Anaerocolumna sp. AGMB13020: one gene and its partners. The protein of the gene in region 3 interacts with the protein of the main gene of each other region in a pairwise test. Links are inferred from orthologs where the notes say so. Each region holds a gene or a part of one and is shown on either strand. Other genes may lie near its edges. The genes, in order: R2R35_RS21440, tsaE and rlmB.

Region 1 (6,834 bases), 1.1 Mb from region 3 along the record:
CCTTTTTATCTTGCCTTTTTATCCAATCTTTCTAATTTATCTCTTTATCATTTTCTCTTATATCCCTATGTTCCATAATTTATTGTTACGATAATATATACGCGGGATTCGCTTGCCTACATTACAAATAAATTCATAATTAAAGGAATATGTCATATCTGCCACTTCCTCAACAGATATAAATTCCTCCCGATCTCTTCCAACCAGTGTTACGGAATCACCTTGTTCTACACCCGGAATATCTGTTACATCCACCATGAACTGATCCATACACACTCTTCCTATGATAGGCGCAGACATACCATGAATCAGTACTCTCCCTTTAGATGAAAGCTGCCTGGGGTAACCATCTCCATACCCTACCGGAATCGTAGCAATTTTTGTTTTTTTAGAGGTTACATATGTACTTCCATAACTAACCCCTATTCCAGCTTCAACTTCTTTTACATAACTTACATGTGATTTAATCTCCATTGCTGGCTTTAATTCCAGCACGTCTTTCTTTACCTCATTTGAGGGATAAAGCCCGTAGGTAGAAATACCACTTCGTACCATGTCTAACTGAGCCTCCGGCATATCGATAATACCAGCGCTATTTGCTATGTGCCTGATGGGGATATTGATCCCCTCTTGTTTTAGTTCTTCCACAAAGGCGAGAAATTTACTTAACTGCCTGTTGGCAGAGGTCTTATCCGTTTCATCAGCACAGGCAAAATGAGAAAAGATACCTTCTATCTCTATTCCCTTAAGTTCCGATATTTTCTTTATTTCCTCTATACTAAGTCCATCATCAAAAAAACCTATCCTTGACATTCCCGTATCAATCTTAATGTGAATCTTTGCTGTTTTCCCTTGACTTAGTGCTTCTTCTGACAAATCCTTTGCTGTGCTGTATTGAAAAATCGTCTGTGTTATGTCATGTTCTAGCAGCTTTTTGTATTGCCCCTTAGGGGTATATCCCAACACCAGTAGCGGTTTTTCAATTCCTGCCTTCCTTAATTCAATTCCTTCTTCCAGAATTGCAATACCAAAACTGTCTACGGCCATCTCGGAAAGTGCTTTCGCAATAGGTACCGCACCATGGCCATACCCGTCAGCTTTTAATATTACCATAAGTTTTGTTTCAGGCTGTAATATTTTTCTTGTATTATTTATATTGCTGCAGATTGCATCCAGATCAATATTCGCTGATGCTCTGTAATATTTTGAATTAAATTCTTCAATTGATGTCAGGTCTATATTTCCTGCTGTCATAGGTTCCTCCATTCATATCCGCAGTAACAGTGCATGACTTTATTACCGCTGAAATGTGATTGATTATATCATCTGCCATTAAGGAGTGCTGACCAGATTCTTCCGCCGCAAGGTCACCGGCTAAACCATGGATGTATACACCAAGGGCTGCCGCTTTATCCTCTGTCAGACCTTGGCCTAACAATCCCGCTATCATTCCGGTTAACACATCTCCTGAACCTCCAGTAGCCATACCGTTATTACCGGACAAATTAATATATCTGCTTTTCTTTTCCGCCACAATGGTTCTGGCATCTTTTATAGCATATACCATATTATTATCCAGAGTACATAGACTGGCTGCCTTTAAAAGATTTTCCTGAATCCATTTTATGGGAACATGAAGCAAATAGCTGAGTTCCTTTAAATGTGGTGTAAGTATGGTTCTGTCAGGCAGAAGATGCTTAAGAAATGAAATTCTGTCAGCCGCCTGCTGTTCTTCCATTGTTTCTGCTTGCGGTAAAGGTGAAGCTCCCGGTGAAAAATCCTGTTCTTTCATGTAATTTGCTGCTTTTTGACCAAGCAGCCAGAGGGCATCGCCATCAATAACAATCGGCACCTTTACTTCCGCAAGGACTAGCTGCAATAAACGCTCTGCCTGCGTACTTCTCCCTATACCAGGTCCGATTACTACTACATCCGCCCATTTGATCTCCTCTTTTAAAGTATTCATATCCCTAAGGTTAAGTTCCCCGTCAGAATAAGTATTTATAAGAGCTTCCGGCAATATGGTCTGCAAAATCGTCCTGTTTTTCTCATTGGTCAATATCTTGACTAAGCCGGCTCCCATACGGTATGCTGCCTTGGCAGAAAAATAAGCTGCCCCTGACATATCTGCTGAACCCGCTATAACAAGGATCTTTCCATAACTGCCTTTATTTGAATAGGCTTTCCTATTGGGTATTAAATTTAAATCTTCCTTATTAAAGGTATAGTGATGGAATGGAAGCTTAAGGTATTCAGGTGCTGCAAACCCAATATCCGCAACTGTTATAACCCCTGCATATTCACATCCGGGAAAAAGTACAAGTCCTAACTTAAGGTATCCAAAGGTTATTGTATAGTCTGCCTTCACTGCTGCCCCTAAAGGAAATCCAGAATCGGCTGATATTCCTGATGGTATATCAACAGCAAATACCTTCTCTTTTTTTAATCTGTTTATTTTATCTATTATATTCTTATATTCACCCTGAATATCTTTATTTAATCCGATGCCGAAGATGGCGTCTATAAGAATCGTGTTTTCATCAATAGTATATTCCGGGGTATCAATATTGCTAACTATTTCAACACCGAAATTCACAGCAATTTCTAATTGCTGCAAAAACAAGGCGGATGCCTTATTCCTGTCACCCACCACATATATTGCTGCTTTGTACCCTTTACAGGTTAGAATCCTGGCAGCCGCAATTCCATCAGCTCCATTATTCCCTGTACCGCATAAAGCAAGTATTTTCAATTTTGTATCTTTCTCACAGCTTGAAGTTATGATATGTTCATCAATTACTTCTGCTACCTTTAAGGCAGCACGCTCCATCAAAACAATAGCAGGTATCCCCATTTCTTCCGTGGTTTTCCTGTCAACTTCCTGCATCTCATTACGCTTGACCAGATATTTCATATAAACCTCTTTTATAAACTTGACTTTCTGAATACCTATCTACGTATTTTCTGAATACTACGAATTAATGCTTTCTCCAACAGCAAAAGCACTGGCGAACTCCTTTGTGTTTGTGATAGTTACCAGTATCCTTTGACATGCAATTTTATCGGCAGCCTCTTTGGCTCCTTTCAATAAATTCACAAAAGGTTTCCCGTATTCATCCCGCAATACTTCTATATCTGAAGGATGAATTCCTCGAAAACCCAGACCCAGCATTTTTACAACTGCTTCTTTTACAGCAAAATTTCCGGCAAGCTTTCTTCTGTCTGTCTGAGCAAGTTCTAACTCTTTTGGAGTAAAGATTCTCCTGCAGAAATGTTCCCGCTCACAGGCTTTCATGACTCTTTCGATTTCAATTAAATCTGTACCGATACCAACAATCATGCTATTTATTCCTTTTTATCTCTTCATCCAGTTCCTGCAATAGTTCCGGTCCCAGCAGATCATGCATGTAATTATAGATATCTGCATTTTTCATTTCCATATCCTGTTTCTCTAGGATTTTTATTTTCAGCTGTTCTCGGATGTTTTGAATCCACTTATTAATCTCATTGATTTTCTCTGTGTTCTCACTGAGCCGTCTATAGCAGATTTGTGAACTTTCTATTATTAAAGCTTCGTTAGCCGCCTTAATTTGATAAGGCAGATCAACCAGTTCATTCTCTGAGTCTTTTACTTTATCGCCAATTTCCCTTATCAGTCTCTGGTTCTGATCAAGTTTCTTTTCTTTGGCTTTTCCCAGCTTTGTGTCATTGACATCCATGTGAGTGATAATCTCACCCATCAGTTGATTCTTTATCTTCTTGTAATCCTTTAAATCATTGGTAAGTTTGCCTTGCTGTTTCATCAGCTCATCCAGTTTATTTTCCATTGCTTTGATGTGAACAGGTTTATCATAATCCGGAAACAGCTGATGCCAGCGTTCATCCAATACTACTATTGGTATTTTCTTACCCTTAAAGATTTTTTCAAAGTTTATGTCTTCCTTTTTTCTCATGTATACTTATACCCCATTTCTGGTGCAAGCTTTCGCTTTGGTGTCCTTTTTAATTATTATCGGATGAAATGTCTTCTTCCGTAATACCTTGGGACTCTTCCAAATCTTTTAGGGTATAGGATAATCTCATAAGACTTTCTAACAGATGTACATTCTCTACAATGACATCGGAGGGGAGATTTAAATCTACTGGCGCAAAATTCCAAATGGCTTTAATACCTAAGGCCACTATTTCTTTAGCAGTCTGTGGTGCCTTTATCTTTGGTATGGTCAGTGCGGCTATATGAACCTTGTTGCTCTTCACAAATTCTTCCAGTTCATCCATCATCTGTATCTGAGTTCCCCTGATTGATATTCCTTCCAATCGCGGGTTAACATCAAAGATACCCTTAATCATAAATCCTCTTCTTTCAAAATCACCATAGTTTGCCAATGCCTGTCCCAAATTACCCGCTCCTATGATGATTACATTGTACTTTCTGTCAAGTCCTAATATTTTTCCAATCTCAGTAAACAGATATTCAACATTATATCCGTACCCCTGCTGTCCGAACCCACCAAAATTGTTCAAATCCTGCCTTATCTGGGAGGCAGTAACCTTCATCCTCTCGCTTAACTCCTTAGATGAAATACGTACCACGTCATTTTCCAGCAGTTCTCCCAAGTAACGATAATATCTGGGTAAGCGCTGTATTACGGCTAATGAAATTTCTTTCTCTTGCACTTCTGACCCTCCTTTATTTTTTATAACTGAAAGCAGGTAATTCAATATTGCAAATTAAAACTGATATATGCATATATTCATTAACCTGCTTTTGATTTTCTTATGTTTAAAGGAATGTTTTAAGTAAACTGTTTTTACTCTTCCTGTGTAAAAATACGGTATTCAGGTATTTCTACAGAAAGGATCCTACAAATTCTTCATTTAACTTAATTTACTCCTGAATATAGCTTTCTAATAAGATATTATATGTGAATGATATTTATTTGTCAAATGCTGATTCCTATATGAATTTTCCAATAATTCCCTCGGTTTATCTGCCGGCGCGTATATTTAAAACCGTTCTGTGCTCCAGCGATATATTCTCAAAATAACGTTCTCCGCCTTCTCCAATTGGTGCTTGTGCCACCAAACCAACTTTGATTGTCTGACTGGCGGGCAGAATAAAATAACGCATCATATCATATTTTATACCATCCAAAGAATAGTGAAAGGCAAAGGCATCTCCTACCCTGGCTGCCTGAAGCCAAACCTCATTTCCTTCTATATTACAGCCGTTTGCATCATCAGACAAGGGATTTGTTACAACACTGACAACTGCATTGGTGTCAAAATCCGTCTTCTCAAAGCAGGCCTTAGCCCAGATGCTGTCATTCTCCATTAACATTATCGTTGCTGCATCAAAGGTATCCAAAAAAGCATGAGATACCTTGGCTCTAAATACAAAATCCCCAAAAATTTCTGTATAATAAAATGGCGCATTATCACGTACAAATACTCCTGTCCCACGGAAGAAATCACTCTGCCCGGGTGCTTTTATCACAATTCCTTCTTTTGTATATCGAATACTGCTTTCATTTAACCATTTAAAATCTTTGAAAAATTTCTTACTCATGTGTAAACCCCTTTCCTAATTGGCTTATAATAGTATCTGCGCTGTAAATTACAACCTTCCCGCAGTCTGTAACAGGCACTTTTTCTACATGATATCATTGATACAGGCACTTTTTCAAGTTATTTATCTCACTTAATAACGGAAGTAAATCTTTAACAAAAACTTTGTACATAATCCGAGTTTCTTCTTGAGACCTCCATCAAAACAACAGATCAGCCATAATCTCTCTCTTATATGTCATCCTCTTTGGTTTACCTTAGCTGGGACATGTCAATTACTTGACTTTTTACAGTCATTCCTTTATGATTCTAAATAGAAATCCAAAGAGAAAGGTAATTTGAAATGATTTTAGCATGCAGAAATATTTCTAAAAGCTTTGGAACAGACCAGATTCTTAGCAATGTTTCTTTCCATGTAAACGAAAGGGAAAAAGCCGCTGTTATCGGTATTAACGGCGCAGGAAAATCCACCCTTTTTAAGATTATTATGGGAGAACTGGCACCGGACGACGGAGAGATTATATTTGCAAAGGGTTGCAGTGTTGGTTATCTTGCACAGCATCAGGGACTCTCCTCTGAAAATTCCATTTATGATGAAATATTAACCGTCAAACAGGATGTTATTGATATAGAAACCAAGGTTCGCCAGCTGGAGGAATCCATGAAGGAGGCATCCGGAACCGAACTGGAGCAGATGCTTTCTGCCTATACAAGATTAAATCACGAATTTGAATTGAAAAATGGCTATGCTTATAAAAGTGAAGTTATTGGCATTTTAAAAGGACTGGGTTTTACTGAAGAAGAATTCTCAAAACCTGTCACTACATTATCAGGCGGTCAGAAGACACGTGTTGCTCTTGGTAAACTACTCCTAAGCAAACCCGAGTTAATCCTTCTGGATGAGCCTACCAATCATCTTGATATGGAGTCTATTGCCTGGCTTGAAAACTTTCTGGTTAATTATCAGGGTTCTGTTGTTGTAATAGCCCATGATCGTTATTTTCTTGATAAAGTTGTAACAAAGGTCGTAGAGTTGGAACAGGGTAAAGCCGTCTCTTATGATGGTAATTACACAGCTTATGCCGATAAAAAAGCCATGCTGCGGGATGCAATGTTAAAACATTATCTCAATCAGCAAAGAGAAATCAAACATCAGGAAGAGGTAATAGCCAAACTTCGTTCCTTTAACCGTGAGAAATCCATTCGCAGGGCTGAAAGCCGTGAAAAGATGTTAGATAAAGTAGACCGCCTGGATAAGCCGGTTAC
Region 2 (6,932 bases), 1.4 Mb from region 3 along the record:
GTTGGCGGAGTTACAATAAACGTAACGGAGGAGGAAATCCCCATAATAAATGATTACATAGCAGAGTTAAATCGTTTGCTGGGAGAAAAGAACGAGGCAGATTATCTGACAGCTCCCGGTGTACTGAAACTAAAGGGTAAACAAGCCTTAGGTTATGCCAGAAACCGTTATATAGGTACGGATTTTGAAAGAACGGCCAGGCAGAGAAGGGTATTGGAACAGGCCTTTGAGAAAGTAAAGAAGTTGAATTTAATGGAACTGAATAAATTACTGAATAAATTGCTTCCTGAGATAACCACGGATTTATCGGAGGGGGATATTTTCTCATTGATACTTTCTCTTCCGAAGTACGCCAGTTATGAGCTGAATCAGTGGAGCATACCGGTGGATAATTCCTATCAATTCATGCGTATACGGGGAATGGAGGTTATAACGCTTGATTTTAACCGTAACATCGAAGCGTTAAGAGACAAAATCTACGATGAGACAGCTTCTGTAACACAAGCCTATGCACCGGAAGAATAAGGGAGCAAGAGGTACACAGGTTGTTCTGCCGCAAGAACAGGCAACTTGATATAGAAAGAGTTTTGATATACCATAATTTATGAAATAAAAGTGACATCCTGCCGAAAATGTAATAGAATAATAGGAAGAAAATGAAAAGGCATATAGGAATGAAGAAAAATAAATTGTGGTTAACCTGGATACCGGCAATGTTGATAATGGTAATGATATTTATGTTTTCCATGGAAAACGGGAATCAATCCTCAGATCTGAGCGGTTCGTTGACGAAGTCCATGGTTGAGGCTGTAATTGATGCGATAGACCTGGAGCTGACACAGGTAAAAGAAGAAAATATTATAGAGCTTATACATACCCCCATAAGAAAGGCAGGACATCTGACAGAATACGCTTTGCTTGGAATTGCAGTAGCCTTCCCCTTATTGCGGAAACATGGGTTGAAAGGAAAGCATCTTTTTATTACAGGACTGTTAATCTGTACTTTTTATGCAGCTACGGATGAATTGCATCAGTTATTTGTTCCCGGAAGAGCCGGTATGGTTACGGATGTAATGATTGACGCAGTAGGGGCAGGGCTAGGAATCCTTCTGTTTCAGGGGATGCACAGCCTGAGATTAGCCTTCAAAAAATCTCAAAAAAATCCTATTGACAAAGTTGAATAATAGGACTATTATAAAGACACAAAAAAATAAGGAAATTCTTCGGGGCAGGGTTAAATTCCCGACCGGCGGTAAAGTCCGCGACCTGATATGCAGTTATACTGGTATCAGTTGATTTGGTGCAATTCCAAAACCGACAGTAAAGTCTGGATGTGAGAAGAAGCTGATTGCAGAATATGCATGATACTATGTATTTAGTGGCCCCGAATATTTATATTCGGGGCCTTATTTTTCTGCTTAAGAAGTTATTACTTCCTTGGAGAACGTGTGAAGAAACGAAGAAATCGTTATTCCGCACCGAACACCAGGAATTTCCTTTCCAAAAGGAGAGATTATTATGAAAATGTCGGAGAACAAAATGATGAGAGGAACCTATCAAAGAAAAAATATGTTTACTACAAAAGCAATGGTAACCGTGAGTTTATTATCGGCATTGTCCTATGTGCTGATGCTTTTGGAGTCTCCTCCCTTTATCGGATTTTTAAGACTGGAATTTAGTGATATCCCCGCATTGCTCGGAGCATTCTGGTTTGGACCGGCAGCTGGCGTGGTAATAGAACTGATAAAGAACCTTATAAAAGCCATAACCGCATCAAAGACTATGGGGATAGGGGAGCTGGCTAACTTTATTGTCAGTGTGGCTTATGTAGTACCTGCCGGGCTTCTGTTCCATAAGCTGAAAGGCAGATATAAATCATTTTTCATGTTTGGAACAGCCACCATAGTAATGACTGTTGTAGGTTTTCTTATGAACTATTTCGTTACTGTACCCATGTATGCCAGAATGTATGGCGGAATAGAGAATATCGTAGCAGCAGCAACTATGATACCTGGAATCAAGGATATGTTTACATTGATACTTCTTGGTATTACACCGTTTAATCTGGTAAAAGGAGTCTTTCTTGGAATAGTGGGTCAACTTACTTATGAAATGTTAAAGAAGAGAATACAGTTCTAAAATATGAAGTTCTTTTGCTGCTGGCTGATGTTAAGATCAGCTGTAAGACATGAAGTAAAGTCCTGTCTGATATTTAAGCACCAGCCTGGGTATACCACATAAAAGATATAATTGCCGGTTTTGTATGCATAGACTGAAACTTTCAGAATGTCTGCAGACCGGCATTTTTTATACACTTATATATTGGTAATTGGTCGCTTATCAAAGAGGTACTGGTTCTGAAACATTGTATTTACTGTGTTTTATATTTTAAGGTTGTAAACATAGATAATCAGCAGTACAATAAAAATATTGACTCATACCTGCAGGTAATTATATGATAGTAGCAAAGTGTGTATAATTAGATATCCAATAGTTTGAGGGCAGCAAACAACCGCAGAAAAAATATAAGGGACTGTGAGAATTTATGATAATAGAGACATATAACAGAGATGAAACCTATAACCTGGGAAAAAAGCTGGGTGAAGAAGCAGGTAAAGGAGAGGTTTATTGTTTATCCGGTGATCTTGGAACGGGAAAAACTGTTTTTACCCAGGGTTTTGCAAGAGGCCTTGGAATACTGGAACCGGTTAACAGCCCAACCTTTACGATCGTTTCTGAATACGAAGAGGGCAGGCTGCCGCTCTATCACTTTGATGTATATCGCATAGAGGATATTGAAGAAATGGAAGAGATAGGTTACGAGGATTATTTCTATGGAGAGGGTGTATGCCTGGTGGAGTGGGCAGAGCTGATTAAGGAATTGCTTCCTGATAATCCTGTCAGAATTAGGATAGAAAAGGATTCGGACAAAGGATTTGATTATCGCAGAATTACCGTGGAAAACCACTGGTAAGACAATTTTTCAATAATCTGATTAGAATGTGTGCCAGCGCACACAGATGGGAGCTGAAATGAAAATATTAGCCTTAGACAGTTCAGGACTTGTTGCTTCCGTAGCAGTAGTTACAGAGGAAAAAGTTCTTGGAGAATTTACAGTAAATAATAAAAAGACACATTCACAGACCTTACTGCCTATGGTGGATGAAGTGATAAAGATAGTAGATATGGAGTTGGAGGAGCTGGATGCCATTGCCGTAGCAGGGGGACCGGGTTCCTTTACCGGACTTCGAATCGGGGCCTCAACCGCCAAAGGGCTGGCGCTTGTATTAGATATACCTATAATCAATGTACCTACGGTGGATGCACTGGCGTATAATTTTTTTGGAACAGATAAGCTTATCTGTCCTATGATGGATGCCCGGAGAAACCAGGTATATACAGGGCTTTATCAATGGAGAAACGGAGACTTCACAGTGCTTCGTCCCCAATTTGCCGCTGAGGTGGAGGAACTGGCAGCTATATTGAATGAATATGATGATGAAATACTGTTTCTGGGAGATGGGGTAGAAGCGCAGTTGTCAAAGTTTGTTTCTTTGTTGAAGTCACCTTATACAGTAGCACCGATCCATCTTTCAAGGCAAAGGGCAGCAGCACTGGGCAGCCTGAGCGTGGAGTATTATAAAGCCGGACGTATTGAAAATGCAGACAGCTTTGAACCTGAGTATTTAAGAATGTCTCAGGCTGAAAGAGAGAGAGCAGAAAAACAAGAAGGGGTATAATCAATGCTGATTCGACATATGCAGGAAGAAGATATGGACCAGGTCTATGCAATAGAATGCAATTCTTTCTCAAGACCCTGGAGCAGAGATTCTTTTCTTCAATCACTTCGTAATCCCAGTAACCTTTACCTGGTGGTGGAAGAAGAAGGAAGAATACTCGGCTATTGCGGCTTGTGGGGAATTGTAGGTGAAGGAGAGATAACAAATGTCGCCGTTGACTCCGAATACAGGCACCGGGGGGTAGGGGAGGCGATGCTGCGGGAATTGCTCAGACAGGCAGGAGAGACAGGAATCGAGACCTTTACACTGGAAGTGAGAATCAGCAATATATCAGCAATTCACCTCTATCACAAGTTAGGCTTTCAGGATACCGCAATCAGAAAAAACTATTATGACGCACCAGTAGAGGATGCACTTATTATGTGGTTGTAATTCCCACTGTAAATTTTCTGGATTTCACGTTATAATAATAACAAGAAGGCGGACAAGTCGGCGGGAGGAAAGACATGGATAAAGTAAGGAAAGCACCGATAATCAGACATGACATGTTCTGTAATGTTTGTGGAAAGAAAATAGCGGTAGAAAAAGGTATAATGAAAGAAGATGTCTTTGAAGCTGCAAAAGAGTGGGGATACTTTTCCAAGTACGATTTGGAACTTCACAAATTCAATATGTGTGAAGATTGTTATGACAAATTCATTTCATCCTTTAAGATACCGATACAAAAGATTCATAAGAAAGAAGCTCTATAAAGAGAGGGACAGACATACCAGGGGACAGGCATAGCCGGGCTGGGTGTCTGTTTCTTTTTTTGTGATAGGATTAGGCATCCATAGGAGGGAAGGCGCAGCTTCTTGTTTTGGGATATAGTAATCCGGGTTATAATACAGGTAAGGAGTATTATCATAGAACAGGTCCGGCAGTAATATTTCCGTGGGCTTGATTCCTTAAAAAGGTTATGGTACTATTTAGGAAACACAGGCAGAAGGCTTCTGCCGATATTAAATAACTGTTTTATCAAAGCAGTAAAGCGAGGAAAATACATGTTAGATGTTTGCTTACTAGGAACCAGCGGAATGATGCCTTTGCCAAACAGATGGCTGACAGCATTAATGACCAGATACAATGGTTCCAGTCTACTGATAGACTGCGGTGAAGGAACCCAGATTGCAATAAAAGAAAAGGGGTGGAGTTTTCATCCCATCGATATTATATGTTTTACCCATTACCATGGAGATCATATCAGCGGTTTACCCGGGTTACTCCTTACAATGGGAAATGCAGACCGTACGGAACCCGTTACCATGATCGGGCCAAAGGGCTTGGAAAGAGTAGTAAGTGCCTTAAGAGTAATTGCACCGGAACTACCCTTTGAAATTAACTTTATTGAGATAAACGGGGCAGAAGAAGAATTCCGTATCAATGGATATGTGATACAGGCCTTCAAAGTTCATCACAATGTATTGTGTTATGGGTATAATGTGCAGATTGAACGTGGGGGCAGATTCTTTCTTGAGAAAGCAACCGAGAATAAGGTGCCTCAAAAATATTGGAACCGACTCCAAAAAGGAGAGACGGTAGAAGCAGAGGATAGGGTATTTACCCCTGAGATGGTATTAGGCCCGCCAAGAAAAGGAATCAAATTAACCTACTGTACCGATACCAGACCTATTTCTTCCATAAGTGAACATGCCACGGGGGCAGATCTGTTTATCTGTGAAGGAATGTATGGCGAGAAGGATAAGGAAAATAAAGCAGCGGAGCATAAGCATATGACCTTTTATGATGCTGCGAGACTTGCGAAAGCAGCCAATGTAAAGGAACTTTGGTTGACGCACTACAGTCCGTCTTTAATAAGACCCGAAGAATTTATGGCGGATACCAGAGCAATCTTTCCGGAAGCAAAGGCAGGAACGGATAAGAAAAGTATTACGCTGGAATTCGATCCGAACGAATAAAGGTAATAAGAGCTAAAAAACAGCGTGCGGAAATAGCGATGTATGTTTCAGGCAAAATGAATAACGTTGGAAAGGAATTGCTCTAAGAGCAATCTGTTAAAAATGGAAAAAGACATCTTAATTCTGGCTATTGAATCTTCCTGTGATGAAACAGCAGCAGCTGTAGTAAAGAACGGAAGAACGGTCTTATCAAATGTGATATCCTCACAGATAGCACTTCATACCCTATATGGAGGGGTTGTTCCGGAAATAGCTTCCAGAAAGCACATAGAAAAAATCAATCAGGTAGTGAAAGAAGCACTGAAAGAAGCAGAGGTGACGCTTGAGGACATAGATGCCATTGGCGTAACCTATGGACCCGGACTGGTCGGAGCCTTACTAGTAGGAGTAGCAGAAGCAAAGGCAATCAGCTATGCCGCTAAGAAACCCTTGGTAGGAGTACATCATATTGAAGGGCATGTTTCGGCTAATTTTATAGAACACCCGGATCTGGAGCCGCCGTTCTTATGTTTAATCGTATCAGGCGGGCATACACATCTTGTCATTGTAAAGGATTACGGAAAGTATGAAATCATTGGCAGGACACATGATGATGCAGCAGGTGAAGCTTTTGATAAAGTTGCCAGAGCCATAGGACTTGGTTATCCGGGGGGACCCAAAGTAGACAAGCTTGCAAAAGAAGGAAAGAAAGATGCAATTGCCTTCCCAAGAGCCAATATAGCAGATGCGCCATACGATTTTAGCTTTAGCGGAGTGAAGTCTGCAGTTCTTAACCACTTGAATTATTGTGAAATGAAAAAGGAAGAAATAAAGAAAGCAGATATTGCAGCGTCCTTCCAGGAAGCTGTGGTCGATGCTCTCGTTACAAAGACAATGGCAGCAGCGAAAGATTATAAGCTGAAAAAGGTAGCGCTTGCAGGCGGAGTAGCTTCAAACTCCTCCTTAAGAGAAGCTATGGGTAAAGCCTGTGAGAAGAGAGGCCTGAAGCTATATTATCCTTCACCGATATTATGTACTGATAATGCAGCAATGATTGGAGCTGCGGCTTATTACGAATATTTAAATGGTACAAGACATGGATTGGATTTGAATGCAGTGCCGAATCTTAAAATTGGACAGAGGTAGGTGTTATGGAGAAAGACAGTATTACCCCAGGCGATAAGGTCAGTGCCATAATATTAGCTGGTGGAAGTGGAAAACGGATGCAATCGGAGATTCCAAAGCAATACATGCG
Region 3 (6,704 bases):
GATACATCCCGGTGCAACTATTGGAAAAGGGCTGTTCATTGATCATGGTCACGGTGTGGTCATAGGTGAAACCGCTATTATAGGAGATAATGTTACTTTATACCAGGGCGTGACACTGGGGGGTACCGGGAAAGAAAAGGGAAAAAGGCATCCAACCATCGGAAATAATGTCATGATAAGTGCCGGTGCTAAGATACTCGGTTCTTTTACCGTAGGTGAGAACTCCAAAATTGGAGCAGGTTCTGTTGTATTATCAGAGGTGCCGCCAAATTCTACAGTTGTAGGCGTGCCCGGACATGTAGTAAAACGGGATAATATGAAGGTTCCGAGAGAAGATATGGATCAGATACATCTTCCCGATCCAGTGTTTATGGAACTCCTTAGCCTGAAATCAGAAAACATTAAATTAACAGAGGAGATCAAACAGCTCCAATTGAATTTTCAGCTGATGGAGGCACTTAATAACAGGCCTAAAGATGAAATATCCTTTGATAACAGTATGCTTTAAGAATTATTCGAAAGAGCTTTAGATAGATTATCAATAGTACTACAGGTAATGGAAGCACCCTGATTTATGGCCCTACAGCATCTGAAATTGGATGCTGAAGGTATTGTGAGCAGGTGTGATATAAATGAAGAAATACAAATATTATTATCCGGGAAGTGAATGGATATACAGAAAAGAGGTTATCATGAAAATCTATAATACCCTTACGAAGAAAAAAGAAGAATTTGTTCCTTTGGAAGAAGGCAAGGTGAAAATGTATGTCTGCGGTCCAACAGTGTACAATCTGATACACATAGGAAATGCCAGACCTATCATTATTTTTGACACGGTAAGACGTTATTTTGAGTATAAGGGCTATGAGGTGAATTTTGTATCAAACTACACAGATGTGGATGATAAAATAATAAAGAAAGCGATTGAAGAAGGGGTATCTGCTTCTGAAATATCCGAACGTTATATCTTAGAACTAAAAAAAGACGTGGAGAGACTGAATGTAGAACCGGCCACCTATAATCCCAAGGCCACAGAAGAAATTGAAGGGATGGTTGAGATGATTACCTCCCTTATTGAAAAAGGTCATGCATATGAAAAGAATGGTACGGTATATTTTCGTACCAGAAGTTTTGAGGAATATGGCAAGCTGTCCAAGAAAAACATTGATGATCTGGAAGCCGGTATCCGTATAGCTGTAAGCGAAGAGAAAGAAGATCCTATGGATTTCGTACTTTGGAAACCTAAAAAGGACGGAGAACCCTTCTGGGAATCTCCCTGGAGCCAGGGCAGACCCGGATGGCATATTGAATGCTCTGTGATGAGCAAGAGATATCTTGGGGAGCAGATTGATATTCATGCCGGCGGAGAGGATCTGGTATTTCCTCATCATGAAAATGAAATAGCTCAAAGTGAAGCCTGCAACGGCAAGGAGTTTGCAAAATACTGGATGCACAATGCCTTCTTAAATATTGATAATAAAAAAATGTCCAAATCAGCCGGAACTTTCTTTACCGTAAGAGAAATCACGGAGATTTACGATCCTCAGGTGCTTCGTTTCTTTATGCTGAGTGCCCATTACAGAAGTCCTATTAATTTCAGTCAGGAGCTTATGGAGTCTTCTAAGAATGCACTTGACAGAATACTTACGGCGGCAGCTAATCTTAAATATCTGATAGATAATGCAGGTAAGGTGGAAAGTGCAACGGTTGCAAGTGTCAGCGGAACTTCCCTGCAACAGGGAGAAGAAGAGCTGATTGCAGATATAGAAAAGCATCAGGAGAAATTTGAAGCGGCCATGGAGGACGATTTCAACACAGCTGATGCAGTAACAGCTGTATTTGAAATTGTAAGAATAGCAAATACCAATGCAAGTTCTGCGTCATCAATGTTATTTCTAAAGGCAGCACTTGATAAAATCACACAGCTCCTGAACGTACTTGGAATTAAAGCTTTAAAACAGGAAGAACTGCTGGCAGAAGAGATAGAGCAGTTGATTCAGGATCGTCAGGATGCCAGAAAAGAGAAGAATTTTGCAAGAGCGGATGAGATAAGAAACCTCCTGCTTGAGAAGGGTATTGTACTGGAAGATACAAGAGAAGGTGTAAGATGGAAAAGAGCGTAGACAATGGCTTGATCAGTATCTTAAAGGAGACTTTCTCGCTTCCGGATACGGATCTTAAGACGTATTCACCTTTAACCCTTGCATTTATCGGAGATGTAGTATACGATTTAATTATCAGGACACTGGTAGTAGAGCAGGGAAATGCTCCGGTGAACAAGCTTCATAAGAAGGTGAGCAGTATGGTTAAAGCTTCTGCCCAAATGGAGCTGTTTCATCGTGTTGAGGACATGCTTACAGAAGAGGAGCTGGTGGTGTACAAAAGAGGACGTAATGCCAAATCCTTTACCACTGCCAAAAATGCCAGTATAACAGAGTATCGTACTGCAACAGGCTTTGAGGCGCTGATTGGATATCTGTATCTGGACGACCGTCTTAACCGTGCCCTTGCTATTGTAAAGACAGGAATTGAAAGAGGAAGTGCAGAAGAGAGTGAAAAGGCATAATACTCTTAACCTGTAAAAGCTGATAGAGGTATGTGTCAGTTGAAAGGTCGGGTTAAAAGCATGACTTGAGCTGTTTATAGACATGAAGCGGTGGTTTATACTATCCCCTGAGTGTAGTTTAAATAAATATAAGAAAAGAAGAGGAATACATGAGATACGAGGAACTTACCATTGAAGGCCGTAATGCTGTAATAGAGGCATTTCGTGCCGGAAAAACCATCGACAGACTGTTTATATTAGATGGCTGTCAGGATGGCCCTATAAAGTCCATCTTAAGAGAAGCAAAAAAAGGTGACACAATTATAAACTATGTAAAAAAAGAAAGACTTGACCAGCTTTCAGAGACAGGAAAGCATCAGGGTGTCATCGCTTATGCTGCAGCTTATGAATATGCAGAGATTGAGGATATTCTAAATGCCGCCAAGGAAAAAGGTGAGCCTCCTTTTATAATCCTTCTGGATGGAATAGAAGATCCCCACAACTTAGGCGCAATTATCCGTACGGCTAATCAGGCAGGGGCTCATGGCATTATAATACCCAAGAGAAGGGCGGTAGGACTTACAGCCACAGTTGCCAAAACCTCAGCAGGTGCAATCAATTATACACCCGTAGCGAAAGTAACAAATCTGGTTGCCACCATAGAAGAATTAAAGGAACAGGGTCTCTGGTTCGTATGTGCTGATATGGAAGGTGAAGTAATGTACAAGCAGAATCTGAAAGGGCCAATTGGACTTGTTATCGGAAGTGAAGGAGAAGGAGTTGGAAGACTGGTAAAGGAAAAGTGTGATTACCTGGCGAAGATTCCAATGTTTGGAAATATTGATTCCCTAAATGCGTCTGTTGCTATGGGAGTTCTCTCTTATGAAATTGTAAGACAAAGAATGGCTTAAATGAATGAAAAATCTCCTGAAAGAGCTTTAGACGAGCTTTTTCAGGAGATTTTTCATTATAAGGCGGGGATTTAAGAGTAAAGAAAAAACGAGGAATATATTCTAGTCTGTTATGGTATTGGCATACTGTTCATTGATTTTTTTGAGCAGATAACGTTTCTTATATTTTATTTGACTGTATGCAGTTATTTTCTTGATATAACTATGATTGATTACGCCGCCTATTGCTCCTACAATAGGAGTTCCCTGAATGAATTTGGCGGTTAGGAGAGCCTCTGAGAAGCAGGAGGAGGCGGCTTTCATTTCCTTTTTTATATTAAGAGCAGGAACATTTCCATTCTCAATAGCATAAGCCAGTTGGTCGATACGCATATTTAATTCCCTTTGTTCTTTTCCTTTTAAGAGGGAGGCTTGAATTAAAAGCAGCAGATATGCTTTCTCTTCCTCTTTCTCATTGGTGAAACCATAACTTAAGGAGATTTCGTTTATTGATTTTATAATGAGGCCCAGAAATACCGGTATATCCGGAAGTCCGATGCCAAATAAACCAAGGACACTTCCCTCAACAGCAGAGAAAGCAGAATTAAAACGACTGGAATTAAGAGAAGGGTTATCCAGATCTTTGATATGTTTTTTTGTCAATTTCTTGTTCATGGCCTGGTTGTTGATGTCGTAATCCACCAGTATGCTGTTTTTGTTATAGGTCTTTTCAATAACATCAATTCCTTTTTCGTAGATCAGTTCAAAGGCTTTAAAAAAAGCTTTATCCAAAGTATTCTTTAAATTTGCGGGTATTTTATCCCGAACCTTATCAAGGAGAGGATTTATTTTCTGATTCAAATAGGTGTTGTCCTTACCTTGTAAGAATAGTTCTTCTTTTTTATTGATTTCTTTAATCTGCTCCTCTAATAAATGCTTCATAAGCTTATCCTTTCTTTTATTACGGTCTGGGTTTCTAGTAATCCATTATATGATAATAACGATAATATATAAATACTTTCTGTTAAATTCTAATATATTATTAATTTTTCTGTTTTATAAAAGAAAATGATAGTGGTTTAATAACTCAATTATATTCATTTGATCAAATAAAAGAATAAATAACTGGAAATTCTCCAAATCCTATGATATACTGGTAATTATTAATATAAAATACAAAAATCAAGGAGGTGGCTATACATGAAAAGCTTAGTATTTCGTAGCGTTGAGAGTAATGTAATAACGGAGGTAATGCTGATTGAATTACAAAAAAGGAGCAGATGTATTGCCGGACCAACTGTTAAAGGAAGTACAGCAATACGCTGAAGGATGCCTTGTATATATTCCGAAGCGAAGCAGCAAGGCACAATGGGGATGCATTAGTGGCACCCGTGAATGGATTGATAAGAGAAATGAAGAAATAACCTGTTTATTCAGACAGGGAGAACCGGTTAAGAATTTGTCGGAAGAATATCATCTGAGTGAAGATACCATCAGAAAAATTATATATAAGAGAAATCAGATATAATCATTCTTACCCTGGCTTACAAAGGAAAACTATGAGATAATACAGTTGACCGGTCGATTCCAACAGGAAAGGGGATGGTTATATTGAACAACAAATTAGAGGTGTTTAAACTCTAAGGAGTAGGAGAGGTATTGCTTAAGCAATTAGGCAGTACCTTTCTTTTCGTGTTAGAAGCAATTATAAGGTTTAATAGTTATATTACCAAGAAGCATAAAAGGAAGTTTAAAAGAAGTACAAAAAGAAGCATAAAAGGAAGGTATGCATCCAGCTTATCTGGTTGCTATTTCCTAAGGCCTGTGCTACACTGATTGTAAAATAGCAATCATTATAGACATTTTCAAACAGACCAGGGGAGGTTACGACAAAATGCCTGATAAGATATGGGATCAGTTGAGTGACGATGAAATCATTTCTATGATTCATGGCGGGGATTCCTATGCAATGGACTTTATGCTCACCAAATATAAAAGTCTGGTGAAAAACAAAGCAAAGGCTCTTTTTTTAATTGGCGGGGATAAAGAGGATTTAATACAGGAGGGCATGATAGGTCTCTATAAAGCTATCAGAGACTATGATACGGATAAAGACAGTACCTTTTACAGCTTTGCTGACCTTTGTATCTCGAGGCAGATTTACACCGCAATCAAAGCCTCCAATCGAAAGAAAAACATTCCTTTGAATACCTACGTCTCATTATACGCACCTGCTTACAGTGAGAATGCAGATCAGGACGAGAAAGAAACCCTGGCTGATATCATGAGTCAAAATAAAATTTCAAATCCTGAAGAATTAGTTATTGACAAAGAGAGTACAAGTATGTTAGAATATGAACTCGTAAGGCATTTAAGTCAGTTTGAAAAAACAGTTTTGGATTTATATTTGCATGATTATTCTTACCTTCAGATAGCAGACAAATTAAAGAAAGAACCAAAGTCAATTGATAATGCATTGCAGCGAATTCGTTTGAAGCTGAATACAGTTTTGAAGGATTTGTATTAAATAAATAACTGCCCCCGTAGCTCAGTCGGTAGAGCGTTACCTTGGTAAGGTAAAGGTCTCGAGTTCAAGTCTCGTCGGGAGCTCTCAAGAAAACCTGGTAAATTCAAGGGTTTGAACGGTTTTAAAAAGTTAAAAGGCATCCATTAACGGGTGCCTTTTTTATGCCTTGGTAACTGTTTGGTTTTGCTTATTTTATCTGATTCTTTTTGGCTGGAGCATAGATGTCATTGTGGTGCTTGTCTGAGTGTACCCCAGTTGAGCTGATACGATTCTAAGATCAACGTCTTCTGGTATAAGCATAGTACCAGTGTGCCTTGTTCTAAGCAATGGATATGAAGGATTTGAAGGATTCATCCTCAACGGTTGCATTATATTTGTGGATAATATCCTTAAAAATCTGATAAGGTGTGGATATATTCATTTACTTATCGTTTCGCCGGATAAAGATATAAATATATTCATTTGCTTGCCGTTTCGCGGGAGAAAGATATGGTTCGTATCCTGCTAGTTTTTACCTTCACAACTTTCCATTGATTGCCCAGTTTATTTGTGTTGATATTGACATTACAAGTATAGTGTGTAATCGTATATATAAACCACTGAATGTGCGAATGCATTGCAGGTGGTGTTTTTATTTGGATGGATATATAAAAATCCATATTTGGTAGAACTTGCCAATTCGTTAAGAATACCTGCGCCATGATTACTTAATGTAGCCATGACCTGCTCTGCAAATTTATTA

The links.
Region 1: the proteins of rlmB (region 3) and R2R35_RS21440 interact in binary tests that used the Escherichia coli proteins (3 or more experiments, as listed by UniProt). The link is inferred for Anaerocolumna sp. AGMB13020 from one-to-one orthologs.
Region 2: the proteins of rlmB (region 3) and tsaE interact in binary tests that used the Escherichia coli proteins (3 or more experiments, as listed by UniProt). The link is inferred for Anaerocolumna sp. AGMB13020 from one-to-one orthologs.

The regions. Positions count from the first base shown.
Region 1 is NZ_CP136910.1:5,087,884-5,094,717, reverse strand. The notes cover bases 568-3,421. They hold R2R35_RS21440 (NAD(P)H-hydrate dehydratase), read right to left. Parts: upstream 2,915-3,421; coding sequence 1,220-2,914; downstream 568-1,219. Other genes in these bases: R2R35_RS21430 (hypothetical protein), read right to left, coding at 3,342-3,421; acpS (holo-ACP synthase), read right to left, coding at 2,972-3,340; alr (alanine racemase), read right to left, coding at 568-1,254. Also shown: more of alr, read right to left, coding at 58-567; more of R2R35_RS21430, read right to left, coding at 3,422-3,953; R2R35_RS21425 (redox-sensing transcriptional repressor Rex), read right to left, coding at 4,003-4,677; R2R35_RS21420 (DUF1349 domain-containing protein), read right to left, coding at 4,988-5,569; R2R35_RS21415 (ABC-F family ATP-binding cassette domain-containing protein), read left to right, coding at 5,912-6,834. UniProt on the Escherichia coli protein: Bifunctional enzyme that catalyzes the epimerization of the S- and R-forms of NAD(P)HX and the dehydration of the S-form of NAD(P)HX at the expense of ADP, which is converted to AMP.
Region 2 is NZ_CP136910.1:2,540,085-2,547,016, reverse strand. The notes cover bases 1,308-4,259. They hold tsaE (tRNA (adenosine(37)-N6)-threonylcarbamoyltransferase complex ATPase subunit type 1 TsaE), read left to right. Parts: upstream 1,308-2,545; coding sequence 2,546-2,974; downstream 2,975-4,259. Other genes in these bases: R2R35_RS10180 (hypothetical protein), read left to right, coding at 4,247-4,259; rimI (ribosomal protein S18-alanine N-acetyltransferase), read left to right, coding at 3,744-4,172; tsaB (tRNA (adenosine(37)-N6)-threonylcarbamoyltransferase complex dimerization subunit type 1 TsaB), read left to right, coding at 3,033-3,740; R2R35_RS10200 (ECF transporter S component), read left to right, coding at 1,519-2,139. Outside these bases: R2R35_RS10210 (LCP family protein), read left to right, coding at 1-525; R2R35_RS10205 (VanZ family protein), read left to right, coding at 675-1,184; more of R2R35_RS10180, read left to right, coding at 4,260-4,492; R2R35_RS10175 (ribonuclease Z), read left to right, coding at 4,784-5,698; tRNA (adenosine(37)-N6)-threonylcarbamoyltransferase complex transferase subunit TsaD, read left to right, coding at 5,801-6,823. UniProt on the Escherichia coli protein: Required for the formation of a threonylcarbamoyl group on adenosine at position 37 (t(6)A37) in tRNAs that read codons beginning with adenine.
Region 3 is NZ_CP136910.1:3,979,348-3,986,051, forward strand. What follows is about bases 1,862-4,585. They hold rlmB (23S rRNA (guanosine(2251)-2'-O)-methyltransferase RlmB), read left to right. Parts: upstream 1,862-2,715; coding sequence 2,716-3,456; downstream 3,457-4,585. Other genes in these bases: cysS (cysteine--tRNA ligase), read left to right, coding at 1,862-2,123; R2R35_RS16495 (Mini-ribonuclease 3), read left to right, coding at 2,108-2,566; R2R35_RS16505 (EcsC family protein), read right to left, coding at 3,559-4,377. Outside these bases: serine O-acetyltransferase EpsC, read left to right, coding at 1-508; more of cysS, read left to right, coding at 693-1,861; R2R35_RS16510 (CD3324 family protein), read left to right, coding at 4,694-4,963; RNA polymerase sporulation sigma factor SigH, read left to right, coding at 5,330-5,962. UniProt on the Escherichia coli protein: Specifically methylates the ribose of guanosine 2251 in 23S rRNA.